DNA from 4 places in the Arthrobacter sp. FW306-2-2C-D06B genome. Region 1 is predicted to be linked to each of the others. Evidence: riboswitches for the same ligand, from Rfam matches in the RefSeq annotation. Region 1 holds a riboswitch; each other region holds the start of a gene.
The links. Region 1 has a riboswitch for thiamine pyrophosphate ahead of LFT47_RS19475 (ECF transporter S component). Riboswitches for the same ligand answer to the same signal wherever they lie in the genome.
Positions count from the first base shown of each region.

Region 2: linked by a shared signal. The riboswitch ahead of thiO (glycine oxidase ThiO) and the one ahead of LFT47_RS19475 (ECF transporter S component) in region 1 are both predicted to bind thiamine pyrophosphate.
Region 3: linked by a shared signal. The riboswitch ahead of thiC (phosphomethylpyrimidine synthase ThiC) and the one ahead of LFT47_RS19475 (ECF transporter S component) in region 1 are both predicted to bind thiamine pyrophosphate.
Region 4: linked by a shared signal. The riboswitch ahead of thiD (bifunctional hydroxymethylpyrimidine kinase/phosphomethylpyrimidine kinase) and the one ahead of LFT47_RS19475 (ECF transporter S component) in region 1 are both predicted to bind thiamine pyrophosphate.

Region 1 is NZ_CP084560.1:4,176,678-4,181,287, forward strand. It holds gene LFT47_RS19465 (energy-coupling factor transporter transmembrane component T family protein) at 1-303, opposite strand, end outside; gene LFT47_RS19470 (ABC transporter ATP-binding protein) at 300-1,910, opposite strand; gene LFT47_RS19475 (ECF transporter S component) at 1,910-2,539, opposite strand; TPP riboswitch at 2,614-2,750, opposite strand; gene LFT47_RS19480 (NUDIX hydrolase) at 2,942-3,688, shown strand; gene LFT47_RS19485 (DUF4235 domain-containing protein) at 3,740-4,000, shown strand; gene mnhG (monovalent cation/H(+) antiporter subunit G) at 3,997-4,467, opposite strand; gene LFT47_RS19495 (monovalent cation/H+ antiporter complex subunit F) at 4,457-4,610, opposite strand, start outside.
Region 2 is NZ_CP084560.1:3,249,776-3,254,385, reverse strand. It holds gene LFT47_RS15140 (DEAD/DEAH box helicase) at 1-397, opposite strand, end outside; gene LFT47_RS15135 (RNB domain-containing ribonuclease) at 686-2,206, opposite strand; gene thiE (thiamine phosphate synthase) at 2,244-2,933, opposite strand; TPP riboswitch at 2,960-3,079, shown strand; gene thiO (glycine oxidase ThiO) at 3,071-4,375, shown strand; gene thiS (sulfur carrier protein ThiS) at 4,372-4,608, shown strand.
Region 3 is NZ_CP084560.1:2,887,955-2,892,564, forward strand. It holds gene LFT47_RS13475 (hypothetical protein) at 1-51, opposite strand, end outside; gene LFT47_RS13480 (VOC family protein) at 128-1,000, opposite strand; gene LFT47_RS13485 (amidohydrolase family protein) at 1,079-2,173, opposite strand; TPP riboswitch at 2,283-2,390, shown strand; gene thiC (phosphomethylpyrimidine synthase ThiC) at 2,359-4,191, shown strand; gene LFT47_RS13495 (alpha/beta fold hydrolase) at 4,216-4,610, opposite strand, start outside.
Region 4 is NZ_CP084560.1:2,792,340-2,796,949, reverse strand. It holds gene LFT47_RS13020 (Rne/Rng family ribonuclease) at 1-1,884, shown strand, start outside; TPP riboswitch at 2,033-2,129, shown strand; gene thiD (bifunctional hydroxymethylpyrimidine kinase/phosphomethylpyrimidine kinase) at 2,121-3,641, shown strand; gene rplU (50S ribosomal protein L21) at 4,074-4,382, shown strand; gene rpmA (50S ribosomal protein L27) at 4,443-4,610, shown strand, end outside.

The DNA.
Region 1 (4,610 bases):
GCTGATCGACCAGATCCCGACGTCGAGCAGTATCCTCCCGCTGTCGGCCGACAGGATCGCGGTGCTCCAGCCGCCAAGCGCCGCCGCGATAATCAGGGGCCAGCCGCGCTGCCACAGCAAGCGCACGGTGAGCCCCGCGAGGGGGAACAGCGCCAGTTCGCCAAGGAGCGCCGTCGAGGCGGACACGAGGTCGATGGACAGCGCCAAGACCAAGGTGATCAGGAAGACAGAGACAAACTTGGCCAGAGGATTCGCCCGGGTCAGGAGGGCATTATTGCCGCGCAGGGTCAGGGTTTCCCTCATGCCGCACCCGCTTCCTGCCGGGCCCCGCCTTGGAACGCGGGCTCGAACCGCATTTCGGTGCCGCCCAGGACGGAGCTGAACTCCTGGTCGTGGGTCACGGACACCACGGAGGTTCCGGCGTCGAGCAGTTCGGAGAGGAACGACGCAAGCTCGGCCCAAGTGTTCGCGTCCTGGCCGAACGTGGGTTCGTCCAGCACCAGTACCCGGGGGTGGGCTGCGAGCACTGTCGCCACGGACAGCCGGCGCTTTTCGCCCCCGGAGAGCGTGTACGGATTGGCGTCCACCAAATGCCCCAGGCGCAGCCGTTCCAACAACTCGTCCACCCGTTCCTCGCCATGGCCAAGGTGCTTCGGGCCGAACAGGAGCTCGTCGAGCACGCGGCCGGTCACGAACTGATGTTCAGGCTCTTGGAACACCGTCCCGATGCGGGAGATCAGCTGCTGGGCCTTCCACTTGAACGGGTCGGTGCCGGCCCCGTCGCTGAGCCCGACGGCGGCAGTCACCGTGCCGGACACCGGCGCCAACAAGCCCGCGAGGGTCAACGCGAAGGTCGATTTTCCGGCGCCGTTGGGACCGGTGATGGTCAGGGCCTGCCCGGCGAGCACTTCGGCGTCGAGGCCGGACTGCACAGGAAGAGGCGGGATGGTTTTGAACCTGCGGCGCCGTGGCCGTTCGCGGGACACCGCGAGCTCCTGCGTGGCGAGCAGCAGTTCTCCAGCGTTGCCGGGGCCGGAGCCTACTCTCGAGCCGGAACCTGTTCCCGAACGTGGCCGGGTGGCCGGCACGTACCCGGGCACCCAGACGCCCGCAGCAGTGAGCATGTCCCTTGCTTGCACCAACACGGTGTCCGGATCGCCGTCCAGGAGCACCGCCGGCGTCGACCCTCCCGTGGACGAGGAGCTGCCCGGCTGCAGCACTACGATCCGGTCCACAAGGTCTTTCCAGACGGAGACCCGGTGCTCCACCACCACCAACGTGGCGCCGGTCTTATCGAGGCAGCGGCCCACGGCATCGCGTACTTCCAACACGCCGGCGGGGTCCAGGTTGGCCGTCGGCTCGTCCAGGAGGATCAAGCCGGGCCGCATCGCCAGGATGCCGGCCAGCGCAAGTCGTTGCTTCTGCCCGCCCGAGAGGGCCGACGTCGGGTGATCGAGCGGGAAGCTGCCGCTCGCACTATTCCGCAGCCCGACGTCGTCGAGCGCTTCATGGACCCGCTTCCAGATCTCTTCCCGCGGCACGCAAAGGTTCTCCGCGCCGAACGCGACGTCGTCGCCCAGCCGGGAAAGCACCACCTGGGTTTCCGGGTCCTGCTGCATGAGTCCGGCACGGCCCCGCTGGGCCCTCGGCGAAACACCGTCCACCAGCAACGAGCCGGTCTCGTCGGCGTCGTCACCTTCCTCGCCCAACACGCCCGCCAGGGCATGCAGGAGCGTCGACTTGCCCGCGCCCGAGGGGCCGAGCAGGAGCACACGCTCCCCTGGACGGATGTCCAGGTCGAGGGCGTGGATGGCCTGCGTGGTGCGGCCCGCGTGCCGCCAGCCCCAGCCTTGCGCGGAAATGGCGGCGGGTCGCACCACAGAAGGGGTGCCGGAATCAGGGCTGGGCATCAGGAAAAGACGGGCTCCGAGGCGGCCTTGCGGGACGCGAACGCACTCAGGACACCGGTCCTGGCCAGGCCGCGGGTCGCGATCCAGGACAGGGCTCCGGCAATGACGGCACCGGAGATCGTGCAGAACACGATGTACGCGAGCTTGTCGACCGGTTCGTAAGCGATGTTCCAGCCCCACGGGAGGAAGGAGTCGTTCAGACCGCAGAACAGGCCCGCGCCGGCACCGGCCAGCAGGGACACCGGCAGGTTGAACTTCTTGTACATGAAGGCCAGGAAGATGAGTTCCGCGCCGAGGCCTTGGAGCAGGCCCGAGATCAGCACCGTGGTTCCGTACTGCGAACCCATGATGAGCTCACTGGTGGCGGCCACCGTCTCGCAGAATATTGCCGCACCGGGCTTGCGGACGATGAGCATGCCCAGCACTGCCGGAATCATCCAGCCGCCGGCGATCAGGCCGCTCAGCGGCGGGTAGCCGGCGGACATCGGCGTTGCAACCAGAGCCATCTGGTCCCATGCCCAGAAGATCACGCCACCGGCGATCGAGATCAGTGCCGCCACGACGATGTCCACGACGCGCCAGTTGTAACCAGGCTTGGTGAGGCCCGGCCTTGCAGAAATACCAGTCATTTTGTCCTCCTGAGGAACAGGAGGGGAAAGTGTTTCCGGTTGCCTGCGAGCGGCTTCCGCCGCGCCGGTCCGGACACTATGAGAACTCGACTCCCTTGCGCCGGTACTAGCCGGATCAGGTTCGAGGGTCTGCGGCTGTCCGCACTCTCAGCGCCCGTCCTCCGTGCCGCATTGCTGCGAGCCCGACGGCGGCGCTCCCCTGTCGTTATCAATCCACCCTTTTGGGCGTGGTTCAGTTTACACCTTGGCGGGGTTTCGGGCGCTGTGCCGGAACGGGTACCGACAGATTCTGCTGGATCACCGGCCGGGTGAGCGCAGGCAGGCCCGGAATGGCGCGGGCGGCCGAGGAAACTGGGAGAATGATCCAGCAGAATGTGACGCAGCGCGGGCAAAGGAGCGGTCTTGGCAGGCAATGGCGAAGCGAACAGCACCACGGTGGCCGAACCTAGGCTCGCCGCGAGCGTGATCCTGGTCCGCGAGGCCGCCGTTCCTACGGTCCAGTCAGACCTGGAGGTTCCGGCGGATGCCGGGCGCGGCCTGGAAGTCTTCGTCCAGCACCGCGTGACCACGATGGATTTCGCCGCGGGCATGGTCGTCTTCCCGGGAGGGCGAGTGGATCCGGCGGACAGCTCAGGCTGGGACTTCGCGGACGACGTCGTCGAGCGGCACGCCGACGCATGGCGCCGGAGCAGCATCGCCGTCGAGCCCGCTTCGGCCCGTTTCAACGCCGGCCGGGTGCTGGCGGCTGCGCGGCGCGAGGTGTTCGAAGAGGCCGGGCTGAAGCTCGACGCCGCCACCCTCCGCCCGTGGGCCAACTGGGTCACCCCGGCAGACCAGCCCAAGCGCTTCGACACATACTTCTACCTTGCCTGCCCGCTTTCGGGTGCAGAGCCAAGGCACCAAACCACGGAAGCGTCGTCGTCCTTGTGGATGCCGGTCCATGGGATCCTGGATGCCGAAGCCGCCGGAACCCTCAAGCTCATGCCGCCCACGCTGGCGCTGCTGGATGAGCTCCTCGCCCTCGGCACGGTGGAAGCGATACTGGCCGAGGACCGTGACATCGTGCCCGTCCGTCCAAAGCCTGGAGCTCTGGAGGAGTTCTTCCGGCTGAGGCGCCAATCCCCAACCGTTGCTCCGGAACTGCCCTGAAGTGGAGTTAGGCTGGGGACGATCCTGTTTCCTCCCGCAAGGAGTCCCGGAATGAACCTCCTCATCAAGCTGCTCGGCACTGGCGTCAGCATCGGCGCAGGCTTTGTCGGCACCAAACTCGTCAATGCGTTGTGGGAAAAGTCCACCGGCAAGAAGCCTCCCAAGGGTCACGATGACATGGAGGCAAGCCTGCGCTCGGCACTGACCTTCGCGCTGATTTCGGCGACCGTCAGCGCAGTCATCCAGGTTTTCGCAAGCCGCAGTACCCAGCGCGCCATCTCGCGTTTCTCGAAGACGCAGGACATCGTCTAGGCTGACCGCCCGCCATCCCGGCCGTTCGCGGCTGAGCTCCCGCCGTTCCCGGTGTTGGGCATTGCCGGTTCCGTTTCCTGAGCTTTCTCAGCTGCCCGTTGACCGGCAGCCCGCAGCACCACGGCCTCGAGTTCGTCTATGGTCAGCAACTCGCGGTGGAGGTGCTTGGTCCGGTAGCCTGCGCGGCCCACCATGTGTGCGGATACGGGCACGGTCAGCAGCTGGAAGATCCAGGCCACCGCCAGGATCGGCCACACCCACCATTCGCGCATCTGCAGCCCGATGGCCGCCAAGACAAGGAACAGCCCCAACACTTGCGGCTTGGTGGCCGCGTGCATGCGGCTCATAAGGTCCGGGAACCGCAACAGGCCGATTGCCGCGCCCAATGACATCAGCGCGCCAACAATCAGCAGCACTGCGGTGACCGCATCGATCACTGCGTCAACTCCGGTGGCATTAGGAGTCATTGACCTGTCCCCTTCGGTCGGCCACGAAGCGGGCCACCGTCACCGAGCCAACGAACCCGATCAGCGTCAGGGCGACGAGCAGCACGAGGTTGTTGAGGTGCCTGTTGACGGCCATGTCGATGGCCAGCGCGGCGCCCAGTATG
Region 2 (4,610 bases), 930 kb from region 1:
GGTCGTTGGCCACCTGAACGGCGAGTTCGCGGGTAGGCACAATCACGAGGGCCTGGGGTGCACCCGGGACAGCGAGCTTGTCGTGCCCGGCGTCGTCCGGTCCGACAACGCGCTGCAGCGCCGGAATGCCGAAGCCGAGAGTCTTTCCGGTACCGGTCTTGGCCTGGCCGATGATGTCGTGACCGCCTAGGGCGACCGGGAGCGTCATGGACTGGATGGGAAACGGGTGGGTGATTCCGGCGTCGGCGAGGGATTCGACGATGTCGGCGCGGACGTTGTAGTCGGCGAAGGTCTTTTCTGCGATCTCGTGGGGTGTTTCGTCCGAGGAAATGGTTTCCTCGGGTTCGATCGTTTCGGTTCCGTCTGTCAGAACTTCATGGGTGTGCAATTCACTCACAGTGGAGTTTTCCTTATTCATTTGGGCTGCGCTGCGTGCTCAACGGTTGTGGCAGGGCCGTTCCGGAGCACGGATGGGCGCAAGCAAATCCAGTGGAAGCCGATCGCGGGCTATCTAAATACTGGCACTGGGGACCAGCTGGTGTATCTCAAGATCGCGTAGGGGCGGGCTTGTTGATGTCAAAAAATTAACTGAATCAACGACCGGGCATCCATTACTACTCACCCAGTCTAGCGTCTGGGGGCGATAATCCCCGGATCCCGGTCCCGGGCCCGCGAATGGAGTGTGCTACGGGATCAGTTCGAAGGTGATTTGGCGGGTGGCAATATCCGCGTCAAGCAGTTTCACCCGGACTTTCGTGCCGGACTCCATTTCGCCGTCGCAGCGAGCGGTGACCGCCGGCTCGGCGATCTGGACGATGCCGTAAGGGCCGTGCGGGGCTCCGTTCCCATTGCCGTTGCCGTTGTTGCCGTTGCCGTTGGCGCTGTTCCCGTTGCCGTTTCCGTTGTTCTTGGCGGGTTTCGATCCGGAAATCACTACGGCGTCGAATTCCTGTCCGATGTGGTTCACCAGGAGGGCTGCCTCCACCGTGTCCAAGGCCAGGCGCTCCATTTTGGCGGCAAGCTGGTCGGATGACGCCATGATCTCGGGCAGGCTCGGCAAAGCACGCCGGGCCCATGCAGGGATCTCAGTTCCATTGCTCAATGCTTCGCAGATGACCAGCACGAAACGATCGACAAGCCGGCGCAACGGCGCGGTGGTGTGGGCATACGGTGCCCCGATGGCTGACTGCATGACGCTGCCCGGCACCTCGCCGTCGAAAGGCGTATAGCCGGCACCACGGAAAAGCAGCCCCGCTGAATGGAGGATGGCGAGTTGCCGGGGGTCCTTTGCGTCGAGGGTCCGGAGGTACTCTCCATAGCTGGTCCCCTCGGTCCAGGGTTTCCCGAGTGCCCCCGTTTGCCGTTTGAAATGGAGCAGCGAGCGCTCGTCGGGGGCCGGCATGGTGCGCAAAATCCCCACTTTGCCGTCGAGCATCAACTGGGCGGCAGCCATCCCCGTCATGAGCGAGATCTGGGCGTTCCAGTCCTCCACCGGCAGCGAGGGAGCGGCGACGATCCTGTACCCCTCGCCGTCGGGCAGTTGGACGATTTCCTGCTCAGGCATGTTCAGGCTTGCCCCGCCGCGGCGGCGTTCGAGTTCCACCCGCTTGAGCCCGACTTCCTTCAGCAACTGCAGGACGGGATCAGCCGTTCCGGAATCAATCTCCCGCTGCACGCCCTTGTAGTTGAGCTTGGCGCGGCTTCGTACGCTTGCCCGGCGCACGGAGACGGTGCGGAACTCCGCCTCGGCATCGAGTTCGAAGTCCCACACGAACGCGCCGCACGTCTGGCCGGCCAGCAAGCTCCCGGCATGCTCGCTGATGATCTCGGGGTGCAGCGGGATGCGGCCGTCCGGGGCGTAGTACGTTTGCCCGCGGCGGCGGGTCTCGGCGTCGAGAGCGCCTCCCGGGGGCACAAAGGAAGGCACATCCGAGATGGCGTAGAGAACCCTGTAACCATCGCCGGACCTGTCAATGAAGAGGGCCTGGTCGAGATCCGTGGAAGAAGCCGGGTCGATCGTGATGAACGGAACGTCCGTGAAGTCCTGCGCCGGCAGGGTGTGTCCGGAAACCGCGGCTTCGGCGTCCCGCAGCGCTTCAGCGGGATAACCTGCGGGCAGCTCGAGTTCAGTCCGAAGCGCCGCCAGCGCTTCCGCGAGCTGGTTCGACGTTTCACTGACATTCGGGGCTAACCGCTGATGTGACACGAAAGTCAGGGTAACTCCAAAATCTTCCGGAGTCTCGCTAGGCCGCCGCTGCGTCCAAGGCATCCAGGAGTGCCCGGGCTGCCGCCGTCGGATCCTCCGCCTCAGTGATGGCGCGAACCACCACGATGCGGCTCGCGCCGGCCTGCACGACCTCTTCCACGTTGCCGAGATCGATCCCGCCGATCGCAAACCAAGGGAGCACGACGCCCCCGACGGTCTCTTCGTCTGCCTGCTTCACCGCGTTGGCAGCGTACTTCACCAGATCGAGCCCGACGGCGGAGCGCCCCGGCTTCGTGGGGGTGGCCCACACCGGCCCGACGCAGAAGTAGTCCAGGCCGCTGCGGCCAGGCGATGCGGCGATGGCGGCGTCAATCTGCTCCGGCGTGTGCGTGGAGAGGCCGATGATGGTGGGGTCGTGGAGCAGCTTCCGGGCCGAGCGCAGCGGAATGTCCTTTTGGCCGATATGGAAAACAGGTGCGCCCGAGAGGGAAGCTACGTCCGCCCGGTCGTTGACTGCCCAGAGACGGCCGTGACGGTGTGCCACGGATTGCAGGATCGCCAGGAGTTCGAGTTCTTCTGCCGCTTCAATCGTCTTGTCACGCAGCTGGATGATGTCCACGCCGCCCTCGAATGCGGCATCGACAAACTGCTCAAAATCACCTTGTTGCTTGCGGGCGTCGGTGCACAGGTAAAGGCGGGCGGTGGTGTGGACATCGTGCTGGGTCATGGAAACAGAGTAGTTCCTCTAAACTGGGCTGGTACCGCGGGAGCCGCGGCGGCAGTCACAATCGCCGCGCGGCTGAGAGGGCTTCAGCGCCGACCGCTTGACCTGATCCGGCTAGTACCGGCGTAGGGAAGGACTCCATGGACGAAGTAAACACCCAGCACGAACCGCTGCGCGCGGATGTCGCGGTGATCGGGGGCGGTGTCATTGGCCTCGGCATCGCGTGGGAAGCCCGCAGGTCCGGCCGTTCGGTTGTCCTCATCGATCCCGCACCGGCCAGCGGCGCTACGTTCGCGGCGGCGGGCATGTTGGCACCCGTCAGTGAACTGCACTACCAGGAAGAGGACCTCCTGGAGCTCATGCTCGAATCGTCGGCGTTGTGGCCGGACTTCGAACGCAATGTGACCGGCTCAAGGGCCGGACTCAGCACGGGTTACCGCACGACGCCGACCCTCGCCGTCGGTGCGGACGCCGCGGACCGCCGGGCGCTCGCCGATCTCCGGGACGTCCAGCTGGCCAACGGCCTCGTGGTGGAATCCGTGCCGTTGCGCGAGGCGCGGGAGCGTGAGCCGTTGCTGAGCCCGCAGATTTCCTGTGCCTACGACATTCCTGGCGACCACCAAGTGGATCCGCGCCGGCTTTCAGCCGCGATCCTGGGCGCGCTGGCAGACCACCAGCCCGGCGATTCGAGCTGGATTCCGGGCGCCGAGGACGGTTTTGCGGTCCAGGAAACTGCGGCGGGCCTCCTGTGGGAGGACGGGCGCGTCGTGGGGGCTGTGATGGACTCGGGCATCAACGTGCTCGCCACGGAAACGGTGGTTGCCAACGGGCTGAATGCCGCCCGCTTGGACGGCCTGCCGGATGGGTTGTCACTCGCGTTGCGTCCGGTGTATGGCGACATACTGCGTTTGCGCGTCCCGGAGCAATTGCAACCGTTGGTCACCGCTACGGTTCGCGGAATGGTGCGCGGAGTGCCCGTGTATATCGTCCCTCGCGACGACGGGACCGTGGTGATCGGCGCGACGCAGCGCGAAGGCGGCTTGTCGGCGTCCGGGGGATCGGCCAATCCGGTGTCGGCCGGCGGCGTGTACCAATTGCTCCGCGACGCCCAGGTACTGGTTCCGGCTGTCGCAGAACTGGAACTCCTGGAAGCGACTGCTCGTGCCCGTCCGGGCACTCCGGACAACGCACCGCTGCTCGGCCGCGTGGAAGGGCGTGAAGGAACTGTGCCCGGCCTCATCGTGGCCAGCGGTTTCTTCCGCCACGGCGTGCTCCTCACTCCGGCAGCGGCGAAGATCTGCCTCGGACTCATGGACGGCACCGCGGATCCCCGTTGGAACAAGTTCCGCCCGGACCGCTTCTCCCGCCAGCTTTCGGCGGCACGGGCCTCAACAGACGGCCCATCGGCCGGTACCTCAAATCCCCTTCCGAAGGACCACGCATGAACATCAAATTGAACGGTGCAGACCACACGCTGAGCGACGACGCGTCTGTCACCACCCTCGTCAGCCACATCACCGGACGTGTTGTGGACCCCAGCGGCCAGGCGGCCGACGGACGCAAGATCGGCGTCGCCGTCGCGCGCAATTCCGAAGTGGTGCCACGCAGCCAGTGGGCTGCCACCGCGCTCGCAGAGGGCGACGAACTCGAAATCGTTACCGCAGTACAGGGAGGCTGAAC
Region 3 (4,610 bases), 1.3 Mb from region 1:
CCTCTTGAGTGCTTCATCGTGGGTGGCAATAAAGATTTCAGCAAAGCCCATGGAAAGTACTCTCATTCGTTCGTGCCAACGGAGCTGCGGCGCGGCGGCCGAAATGCGCCACGCTGCAAACTCAAGCCTAGCGGACGGCGACCCGCAGCCGGTTTCGCCACGGGTCCTCGAAGCGCAACTCCCGGCCCGTGTGGTGGGACGCAATACCGGCAACCTTGAGGCGGTCGGCGAGCGCGCCGACGTCGTCGCCTGACGGCACTTCGATGACCACCTCGCCGAGACCGAGCGTGTCCTTGCGCGGACCTGCACCGCGGCTGTTCCAGACATTCATGGCCATGTGGTGGTGGTAGCCGCCCGCGGAGACGAACAGGGCCTGCCCGTGCCAGCCTGCGGTCTGCTCGAAACCCAGGGTGTCGACGTAGAAATCATGGGCGGTCCGGACGTCGCCCACCTGGAGGTGGACATGCCCGACGCCGGCGCCCGCCTCATGCTGGCCCGTCACCGCTGCTTCGCTCAGGTATTGCTGGAGGTAGCGCTGCGGCGGGAGCGGCAGGCTGTCCATGACGACCGAGCTGCCATTCCACTCCCAGCCCTCGCGGGGCTTGTCGTAGTAGAGCTCAATGCCGTTGCCCTCGGGGTCGGTGAAGTAGAAGGCCTCGCTGACCAGGTGGTCCGCACTTCCGACGAAAGCGTGGGGCTCGTATTGCGCGGCCGAGGCAACAGTTGCGGCGAGCGAGGATTGGTCTTCGAAGAGCAAAGCCGTGTGGAACAGTCCGGCCTCCCCGCGACCCGGAATCTGGAGCCCGGAGGCCGGAGCGAGGTGCACCAACGGCTTGCCGAGCCTGCCGAAGTAGAGCCCGCCATCCTGTTCGGCGACCACGTCCAGCCCCAGAGCCCGCTGGTAATAGTCGCCCATGAGCTTCATGTCCCCCACTTTGAGCATGACAGTGCCCATGGTGAGTTCGGCAGGAAGGAGATCCTGGCTGGATGCGATGGTCATGTGAAACTCCCGGCTTTTCGTGGCGCCGCCCTTCGGCTACCTCTATCTATCTAAATTACTTGAAGCTTCAATTTATTCCTAATGCCCAACGTTCCCTGAAATATGTCCCCTCAGCACGGTGCATCCCGGATTCAGCACCACCTCAAGGGACGCGCGGGGATCGTGTGCGTAGAGCACGACGTCGGCACTGGCACCTTCGCTGATGCCGTCGGCACCCAGCCACTCGCGTGCGGACCAGCAGGCGGCATCGAGGGCGGCGGCCGCCGGAAGGCCCGCGCGGTGCAATTCCAGGATTTCCTCGCCGATCCGGCCGTGCTTGATGACGCTGCCGGCGTCGGTCCCGGCGTACACCGGCACTCCGGCGTCGAATGCCTCGGCGACGCGTGCATGCCTGCGCTCCCACAGCCTGGTCATGTGGGCGGAATATCGCGGGAACTTCGCTTCCGCCTGCCTCGCGATGTCCGGAAAGGTCGCAATGTTGATGAGGGTGGGGACAATCGGCACACCCTGGTCCAACAGCCGGGGAATATGGTGCGGCAGGAGGCCTGTGGCGTGCTCGATGCAGTCGATGCCGGCGTCGAGCATGTCGTCGATAGTCCCTTCGGCGAAGCAATGGGCGGTCACCCTGGCTCCCTCGGCATGTGCTGCCGCGACCGCGTCCTTGACGATGGCGGCCGGAAAGGACGGGCCGAGATCCCCGGCGGAACGGTCGATCCAGTCCCCGACGATCTTGACCCAGCCGTCTCCGGACCGCGCCTGTTTGCGCACCGCCTCGACCAGATCCTCCGGCTCGACTTCTTCGGCCAGTCCGGGGATGTACCGGCGTTGCCTGGCAATGTGCCTGCCTGCGCGGATGATCCTGGGCATGTCCGTCCGGCGCTGCAGCCAGCGAGTGTCGCTTGCGGATCCGGCGTCGCGGATCAAGAGCGTTCCGGCGTTCCGGTCCGCCGTCGCCTGCAGGCGCGCAGTCTCGTCGTCGACGGCCCCGCCCTTGCCCAAGCCAACATGGCAGTGCGCGTCGACAAGGCCGGGCAGCACCCATCCGGCCAGGACGACGTCCGGTGCGGCAGCAGGCCGCAGAAAGGTCAGCCGTCCGTCGACCGACCAGAGGCCGCGCCGTTCCTCCTCCGGCCCGGTAAGGACGGCGCCGCTGAACTCGATGATTTCCGCCATGATTCCACCTTAAGCTCCGCCACCGTTCCCGGCTCGGTCGCATCTGTCCTCCGTCACAGCTGTCCTCCGTCACATCTCTCCCAGGCACCAATAGCTGTGGTAGCTTCATCTACGACCACACGGGGGCCCTTGCAAGGGCTGAGATCGGGCTGACGCAGCCTGCGACCGTTGAACCTGTCCGGGTAATGCCGGCGAAGGAAGTGAGTAATCCTTTGAGCACCAAAGAAACACAGCTGAGCCCTACCCAAAACGGATCGGCTCAAGAAGTGACCCAGTCCCTCAAGTCGCATTCCCTCGTGTTCCTGGAAGACACTGAGACGGGAATCCGGGTTCCGGTCACGGAAATCACCCTGGAACCATCCCCCAACGGCGAGGCCAACGCGCCTTTCCAGGTGTACCGCACCGCGGGACCGGGAAGTGATCCTGTGGTTGGCCTCGAGCCGTTCCGCAGCGAGTGGATCGAAGCCCGCGGCGACACCGAGGCCTACAGCGGCCGCGAACGGAACCTGCTCGACGACGGCAAGTCGGCCGTGCGCCGCGGCGCCGCCTCCGCCGAGTGGAAGGGCGCACAGCCGGTGCCCCGCCGCGCCGTCGACGGCAAGACCGTGACACAGATGCACTATGCCAAGCAGGGCATCGTGACGCCCGAAATGCAGTTCGTTGCACTTCGCGAAAACTGCGACGTGGAACTCGTCCGCAGCGAGGTCGCCGCCGGCCGGGCCATCATCCCCAACAACATCAACCACCCCGAATCCGAACCGATGATCATCGGCAAGGCGTTCCTCGTGAAGATCAACGCCAACATCGGCAACTCGGCTGTCACCAGTTCCATCGCCGAAGAAGTGGACAAGCTGCAGTGGGCAACGCAATGGGGCGCAGACACTGTGATGGACCTGTCCACGGGCGACGACATCCACACCACCCGCGAATGGATCATCCGCAACTCCCCCGTGCCGATCGGCACCGTGCCCATTTACCAGGCCCTCGAGAAGGTCAACGGTGAAGCCAACAAGCTCAACTGGGAGATCTTCCGCGACACCGTCATTGAACAGTGCGAGCAGGGCGTGGACTACATGACCATCCACGCCGGCGTGTTGCTGCGGTACGTGCCACTCACCGCGAACCGCGTGACGGGCATCGTTTCCCGTGGCGGCTCCATCATGGCCGGTTGGTGCCTGGCGCACCACGAAGAAAACTTCCTATACACCCACTTCGACGAACTCTGCGAAATCTTCGCCAAGTACGACGTCGCGTTCTCGCTCGGCGACGGTTTGCGCCCGGGAGCGACGGCGGACGCCAACGACGCCGCGCAGTTCGCCGAGCTCGACACGCTCGCGGAGCTCACGAAGCGGGCGTGGAAGTACGACGTGCAGGTCATGGTGGAAGGCCCCGGGCACATCCCGTTCCACCTCGTCCGCGAGAACGTCGAGCGGCAGCAGGAGCTGTGCGACGGCGCCCCGTTCTACACGCTCGGCCCGCTCGTGACCGACGTCGCTCCGGGCTACGACCACATCACCTCGGCCATTGGCGCCACGGAGATCGCACGCTATGGAACCGCGATGCTCTGCTACGTCACCCCGAAGGAACACCTGGGCCTGCCCAACAAGGACGATGTCAAGACAGGCGTGATCACCTACAAAATCGCCGCCCACGCAGCTGACCTTGCGAAGGGACACCCCGGCGCCCACGAACGGGACGATGCCCTGTCCAAGGCCCGCTTCGAGTTCCGCTGGCGTGACCAGTTTGCGCTGTCATTGGATCCGGTCACGGCCGAATCGTTCCACGACGAGACTCTCCCGGCGGAACCGGCCAAGACGGCGCATTTCTGCTCCATGTGCGGACCGAAATTCTGCTCCATGCGCATCAGCCAGGACATCCGCGACGAATACGGCTCGGCGGATTCCCAAGCGGCCATCGCGGAGATGTACAGCGGGATGCGCGAAAAGAGCGAGGAATTCCTGGCATCCGGCGGCAAGGTCTACTTGCCCGAGCTCGAGGTTCCCGCAGGAAAACGTTGAGCGATGTCGGGAAGCCTGAACTGATCAGGAAGCTTGCACTGATCCGGTGCGGCTGACGTCCGCGATGAAGGACCGGATCATCCGGTCTCCTTCAGCTGAATCATGAGGCCGGTGTCCTCCAGCCGCAACGCGGTGGAGGGCGCCGGTTTCCTGCAAGTAGCCGGCGATCTCTTCGTAAAGGGGTTCCCAACCACCGGTCAGGACAAGCGTGGGGACTCCGGGCACGATGTGCAGGGGCGCTTCCCACGGCGGAGCCTGGAGCCGCAGGCGCCGGGCGGTACGCCGGGCCTCCGGGGTACTGAGAACGGCCGCCTCAGAGGAAAACGCCCTGCGGACGAATTCGCGTTGGTAATCGTCATCGCTGAGTTCGTGCCGGACCCGGAACAACGGCTCCATGAGTGCCCGGTAAGCCGCAGTGG
Region 4 (4,610 bases), 1.4 Mb from region 1:
TTCGTCGACATTGGACGCGGCCGCAACGCCGTGCTGTACGCCGGTGAAGTCAACTGGGATGCAGTCACCTTGGAAGGGAAACCGCGCCGCATCGAAAACGCCCTGAAATCAGGCGATTCCGTGTTGGTCCAGGTCACCAAGGACCCCGTGGGTCACAAGGGCGCACGCCTGACGAGCCAGATTTCGCTCCCAGGCCGCTACCTTGTGTACGTACCGGGCGGGTCAATGACCGGCATCTCCCGCAAGCTGCCCGACGTCGAGCGCAACCGCCTGAAGAAGATCCTCAAGGACCGCCTCCCGGAGAACGCGGGCGTCATTGTCCGCACCGCCGCCGAGGGAGCTTCCGAGGAAGAGCTGACGCACGACATCAACCGCCTGCGGGCCCAGTGGGAAGGCATCGAAAGCCAGTCCACGTCCACCAAGATCCTGGCACCGGAACTGCTGTACGGCGAACCGGACCTGACCATCAAGGTGGTCCGAGACGTCTTCAACGAGGACTTCTCCAAGCTCATCGTCTCCGGCGACGAAGCCTGGGACACCATCGAAGCCTACGTCACCTACGTGGCGCCGGACCTGGTGGGACGCCTCGAAAAGTGGACCTCGGATCAGGACATCTTCTCGGCATGGCGCGTGGACGAACAGATCCACAAGGCACTGGAGCGCAAGGTCTTCCTGCCCTCCGGCGGTTCGCTCGTGATCGACCGCACCGAGGCCATGACGGTTGTTGACGTCAACACCGGGAAGTTCACCGGCAGCGGTGGCAACCTCGAGGAAACCGTCACCAAGAACAACCTTGAGGCTGCCGAGGAAGTGGTCCGCCAGCTGCGCTTGCGCGACATCGGCGGAATCATCGTCATCGACTTCATCGACATGGTCCTGGAATCCAACCGCGATCTCGTGTTGCGCCGCTTGGTCGAATGCCTCGGCCGGGACCGCACCAAGCACCAGGTCGCCGAGGTGACGTCCCTTGGATTGGTCCAGATGACGCGCAAGCGCATGGGCACCGGCCTGCTGGAGGTCTTCGGCGAGCAGTGCGAAACCTGCGCCGGTCGCGGAATCGTCACGCACGACGAGCCTGTGGAACACCGTCGGGCCAACGTGGTGGCCGCCGAACACCACCACCCACGCACGGAGTCACAGCCGACCGTCCGGCCTGAACAGCGCAAGCGTCGCCGCGGCAGGGGCACGGGTCCGGGGACTACCGAACTCCCGAGCACCCCACCTGTGCCGGTCCACACCGTGGAATCCACCGATCCGAACCGCCAGGCAGCCACCCGCGCAGCCCTTGCCACCATCGCGGCGGCAGCCCACGCAGCCCACCTGCACGACGACGAGCTCCACCACGCGGCGGAATTGCTCGCCGACGGGCACGTAGCGGAAGCAACCCCGGTCCAGGCCCCCGCGGCCCCGGCCCAGGCTCCTGCCGCTGCGTCGAGTAGCGAGGAACGTTCGAAGCCTGTCCTGCGATTCGGCGGCGAGGAAGTTGCGTTGCCCTTCGTCCACCACGAAGAGGAGCCAGCGAGTGGTGCCCCTGCCATGAGCCTGGACCTGTTGGCACAGGCATTCGCGGGCCTCGGAGAAGCGCCCGACACTGCGACGACGGCACCTGAGGCCGAGGAAGTGCCCGCCGGGACCCCCGCGGCCGTTGCAAGCGGAGAATCCCCGGAAGCGGGTTCGCGTGGACGCCGAGGCCGTCGCAACCGCAGCGCCAGCCGGGCCCAGGGTGCCGCCAACGCCACCAACGTGGAGCACCACGAGGTTGCCGCGGCCGCCTCCGGTGGGGCCGCGCACGAGGCCAAGGCGACGGACGCTGCTCCAGCCAAGTCGACGGCGGCAGCGGAACCGATCATCCTCGGTGTCGGCGTGCCCAAGTCCGAACTCTAAACGCAGTATCCTGCCCGAAGCCCCGGCCGTTTCCGCTCCTGTGGAAACCGCCGGGGCTTCGGCGTTGCCTGCCAATTCACCGGACGACCGCTCCGCGCGGTTGCAAAGGGCGATTTCAGCGGGTGAGCTGTGATCCGGGTTAAGCTAGGGGACTGACACGGGGTGCCGCGCACCAAGCCGGCTGAGACCAGACCCGTTGAACCTGTCCGGTTAGCACCGGCGAAGGGATGTCTTGCATGACTGTTTCAGCGCAATCAGCCGTCTACCCGCTCAAGGCTATCCAGCGGGCCATCCCGAGGGTCCTCAGCATTGCCGGCTCGGATCCTTCGGGTGGCGCCGGGATCCAGGCGGACCTCAAGAGCATTGCGGCCAACGGAGGCTATGGCATGGCCGTGATTACGGCGCTCACGGTACAAAACACGCAGGGCGTCACTGCCGTCCATGTGCCTCCTGTGGAATTCCTGCGCCAGCAATTGGATGCCATTAGCGACGACATCACCGTCGATGCCGTCAAAATCGGCATGCTCGGGGACGCGGCCGTCATCCACGAAGTCCGTCGCTGGCTCGGCGAGGCGCGCCCCGCCGTCGTCGTGCTGGATCCGGTGATGATCGCGACCAGTGGCGACCGGCTCCTCGCGGAGTCCGCTGAAACCGCGCTGCGGGAACTTCTGCCCCTCGCCGATTTGGTGACCCCCAACCTTCCTGAATTGGCCATGCTGCTCGGCGAACCTGAAGCCACTGACTGGGCCACGGCGTTGGAGCAAGGCAAACGCTTGGCCGCTGCCTGTGGAAACACCGTCCTGGTGAAGGGTGGCCATCTGCAGGGAGCGGGCTGCCCCGATGCCTTGGTCAACACCGGGGGAGTACTGAGCCAGGACGTGGTGGAATTCGCCGGCCAACGCGTGGAGACCCGCAACAGCCATGGCACGGGATGTTCCCTCTCCTCGGCGATGGCGACGGCCAAGGCGCGGCTCGGCGATTGGGAGTCCGCCCTGCGCGTAGTCAAGCCCTGGCTTCAGGAAGCGCTGACCCAGTCCGAGGTGCTGGAAGTCGGGAAGGGCAACGGGCCGATCCATCATTTCCATGCGCTCCAGCAGGACCTTCAACCGGGGGATTTCGCCGTCCGGATGTGGGACGCCGCCCAAACGGAACTTGCGGCCATTTATGGCTTGGACTTCATCCAGCACTTGCAAACCGGTGGCCTCAGCGAAGCGCAGTTCAGCTATTACCTGTCGCAGGATGCCATCTATCTCAACGGCTATTCGAGGGTCCTGGCACGGGCAAGCGCCCTCGCCCCGAGTGAAACCGAACAGCTGTTCTGGGCCCGCGGCTCGCAGATGTGCCTTGAGGTCGAGTCCGAGCTGCACCGGAATTGGCTCAATGGACGCCAGGTAAGCGGAGAGCTAGGACCGGTCACCAAGGCCTACGTGGACCACTTGCTGGCGGCGTCGGCGTCGGGAAGCTACGCCGTGCTGCTGGCTGCCGTGCTTCCCTGCTACTGGTTGTACGCCGAGGTGGGACACCAGCTCCACCTTGGCTACATTCGGGCCGGAGCGTCGGACGAGCACCCTTACGCAGACTGGCTGCGCACCTACGCGGACGAAGCGTTCGCAGAGGCCACCCGCAAGGCGATCGACATCACGGATGCCGCCGCACAGGCCGCGTCGCCAGCGGAGCGCACCGCGATGATGGAGGCGTTTGCCCAATCCTGCCGTTATGAAACGGCGTTCTTCGATGCTCCAAGATTGCATGCCTGAGCCCGTTTTCCGGGACGGAGACAGCGGAGCGAGGCAGCGGAGCAAGGCGCATTTCGCGGGCGCTGCAGCGTGTCGTCGCGAGGATCCGAGCTTTTCCCGGCCGGCAGGGTAAGGTGGACGGGCACGGTACCGGATGGCGACATAGCCAGTCTGTGGCAGCCATCACGTGGCAGCCTCCGGACCTGGCCTCATTTGCAGCCGAAGGCGAAACTAGCGTAATCTAGATCTTCGGTGCTTACGCCAACACTTGGGTTATGCCCCTAGAAACCGTTCATTTGGAACTTACCTTTCATTTGGAACTATTCGAGGGATGACTCATGGATTCCGTACCGGAGTCCACGGCGTTGAGGCACAGCGTGAACCAGGCCCGTTTTCGGATCGGGGTTCCGCACGCAAATTTAGTAATAAACGTCGAGAGAAGTGAGTGCCCAAGTGGTGTACGCGATTGTCCGCGCAGGCGGCCGCCAAGAAAAGGTTTCCGTTGGAGACTACGTAACCCTGAACCGCGTCCCCGGCGGAGCCGGCAGCACCCTTGAGCTGCCCGCACTGCTCCTGGTGGACGGTGACAAGGTCACCTCCGCTGCTGCGGATCTGGCCAAGGTCAAGGTTACGGCTGAGATCCTCGAAGACCTCCGTGGTCCGAAGATCGTCATCCAGAAGTTCAAGAACAAGACCGGCTACAAGAAGCGCCAGGGTCACCGTCAAGAACTCACCAAGATCAAGATCACCGGTATCAAGTAACCACTGGTTGCTGTTCAGGTTTTCAACAGATTCCCCAGAATTTAAAGGCAGGCATTTCAAATGGCACATAAAAAAGGCGCGAGCTCCACTCGCAACGGTCGTGACTCCAACGCCCAGTACCTCGGCGTAAAGCGCTTCGGTGGCCAGGTCGTTTCCGCAGGCGAGATCATCGTCCGCCAGCGCGGCACCCACTTCCACCCGGGCGCCGGTGTCGGCCGCGGTGGCGAC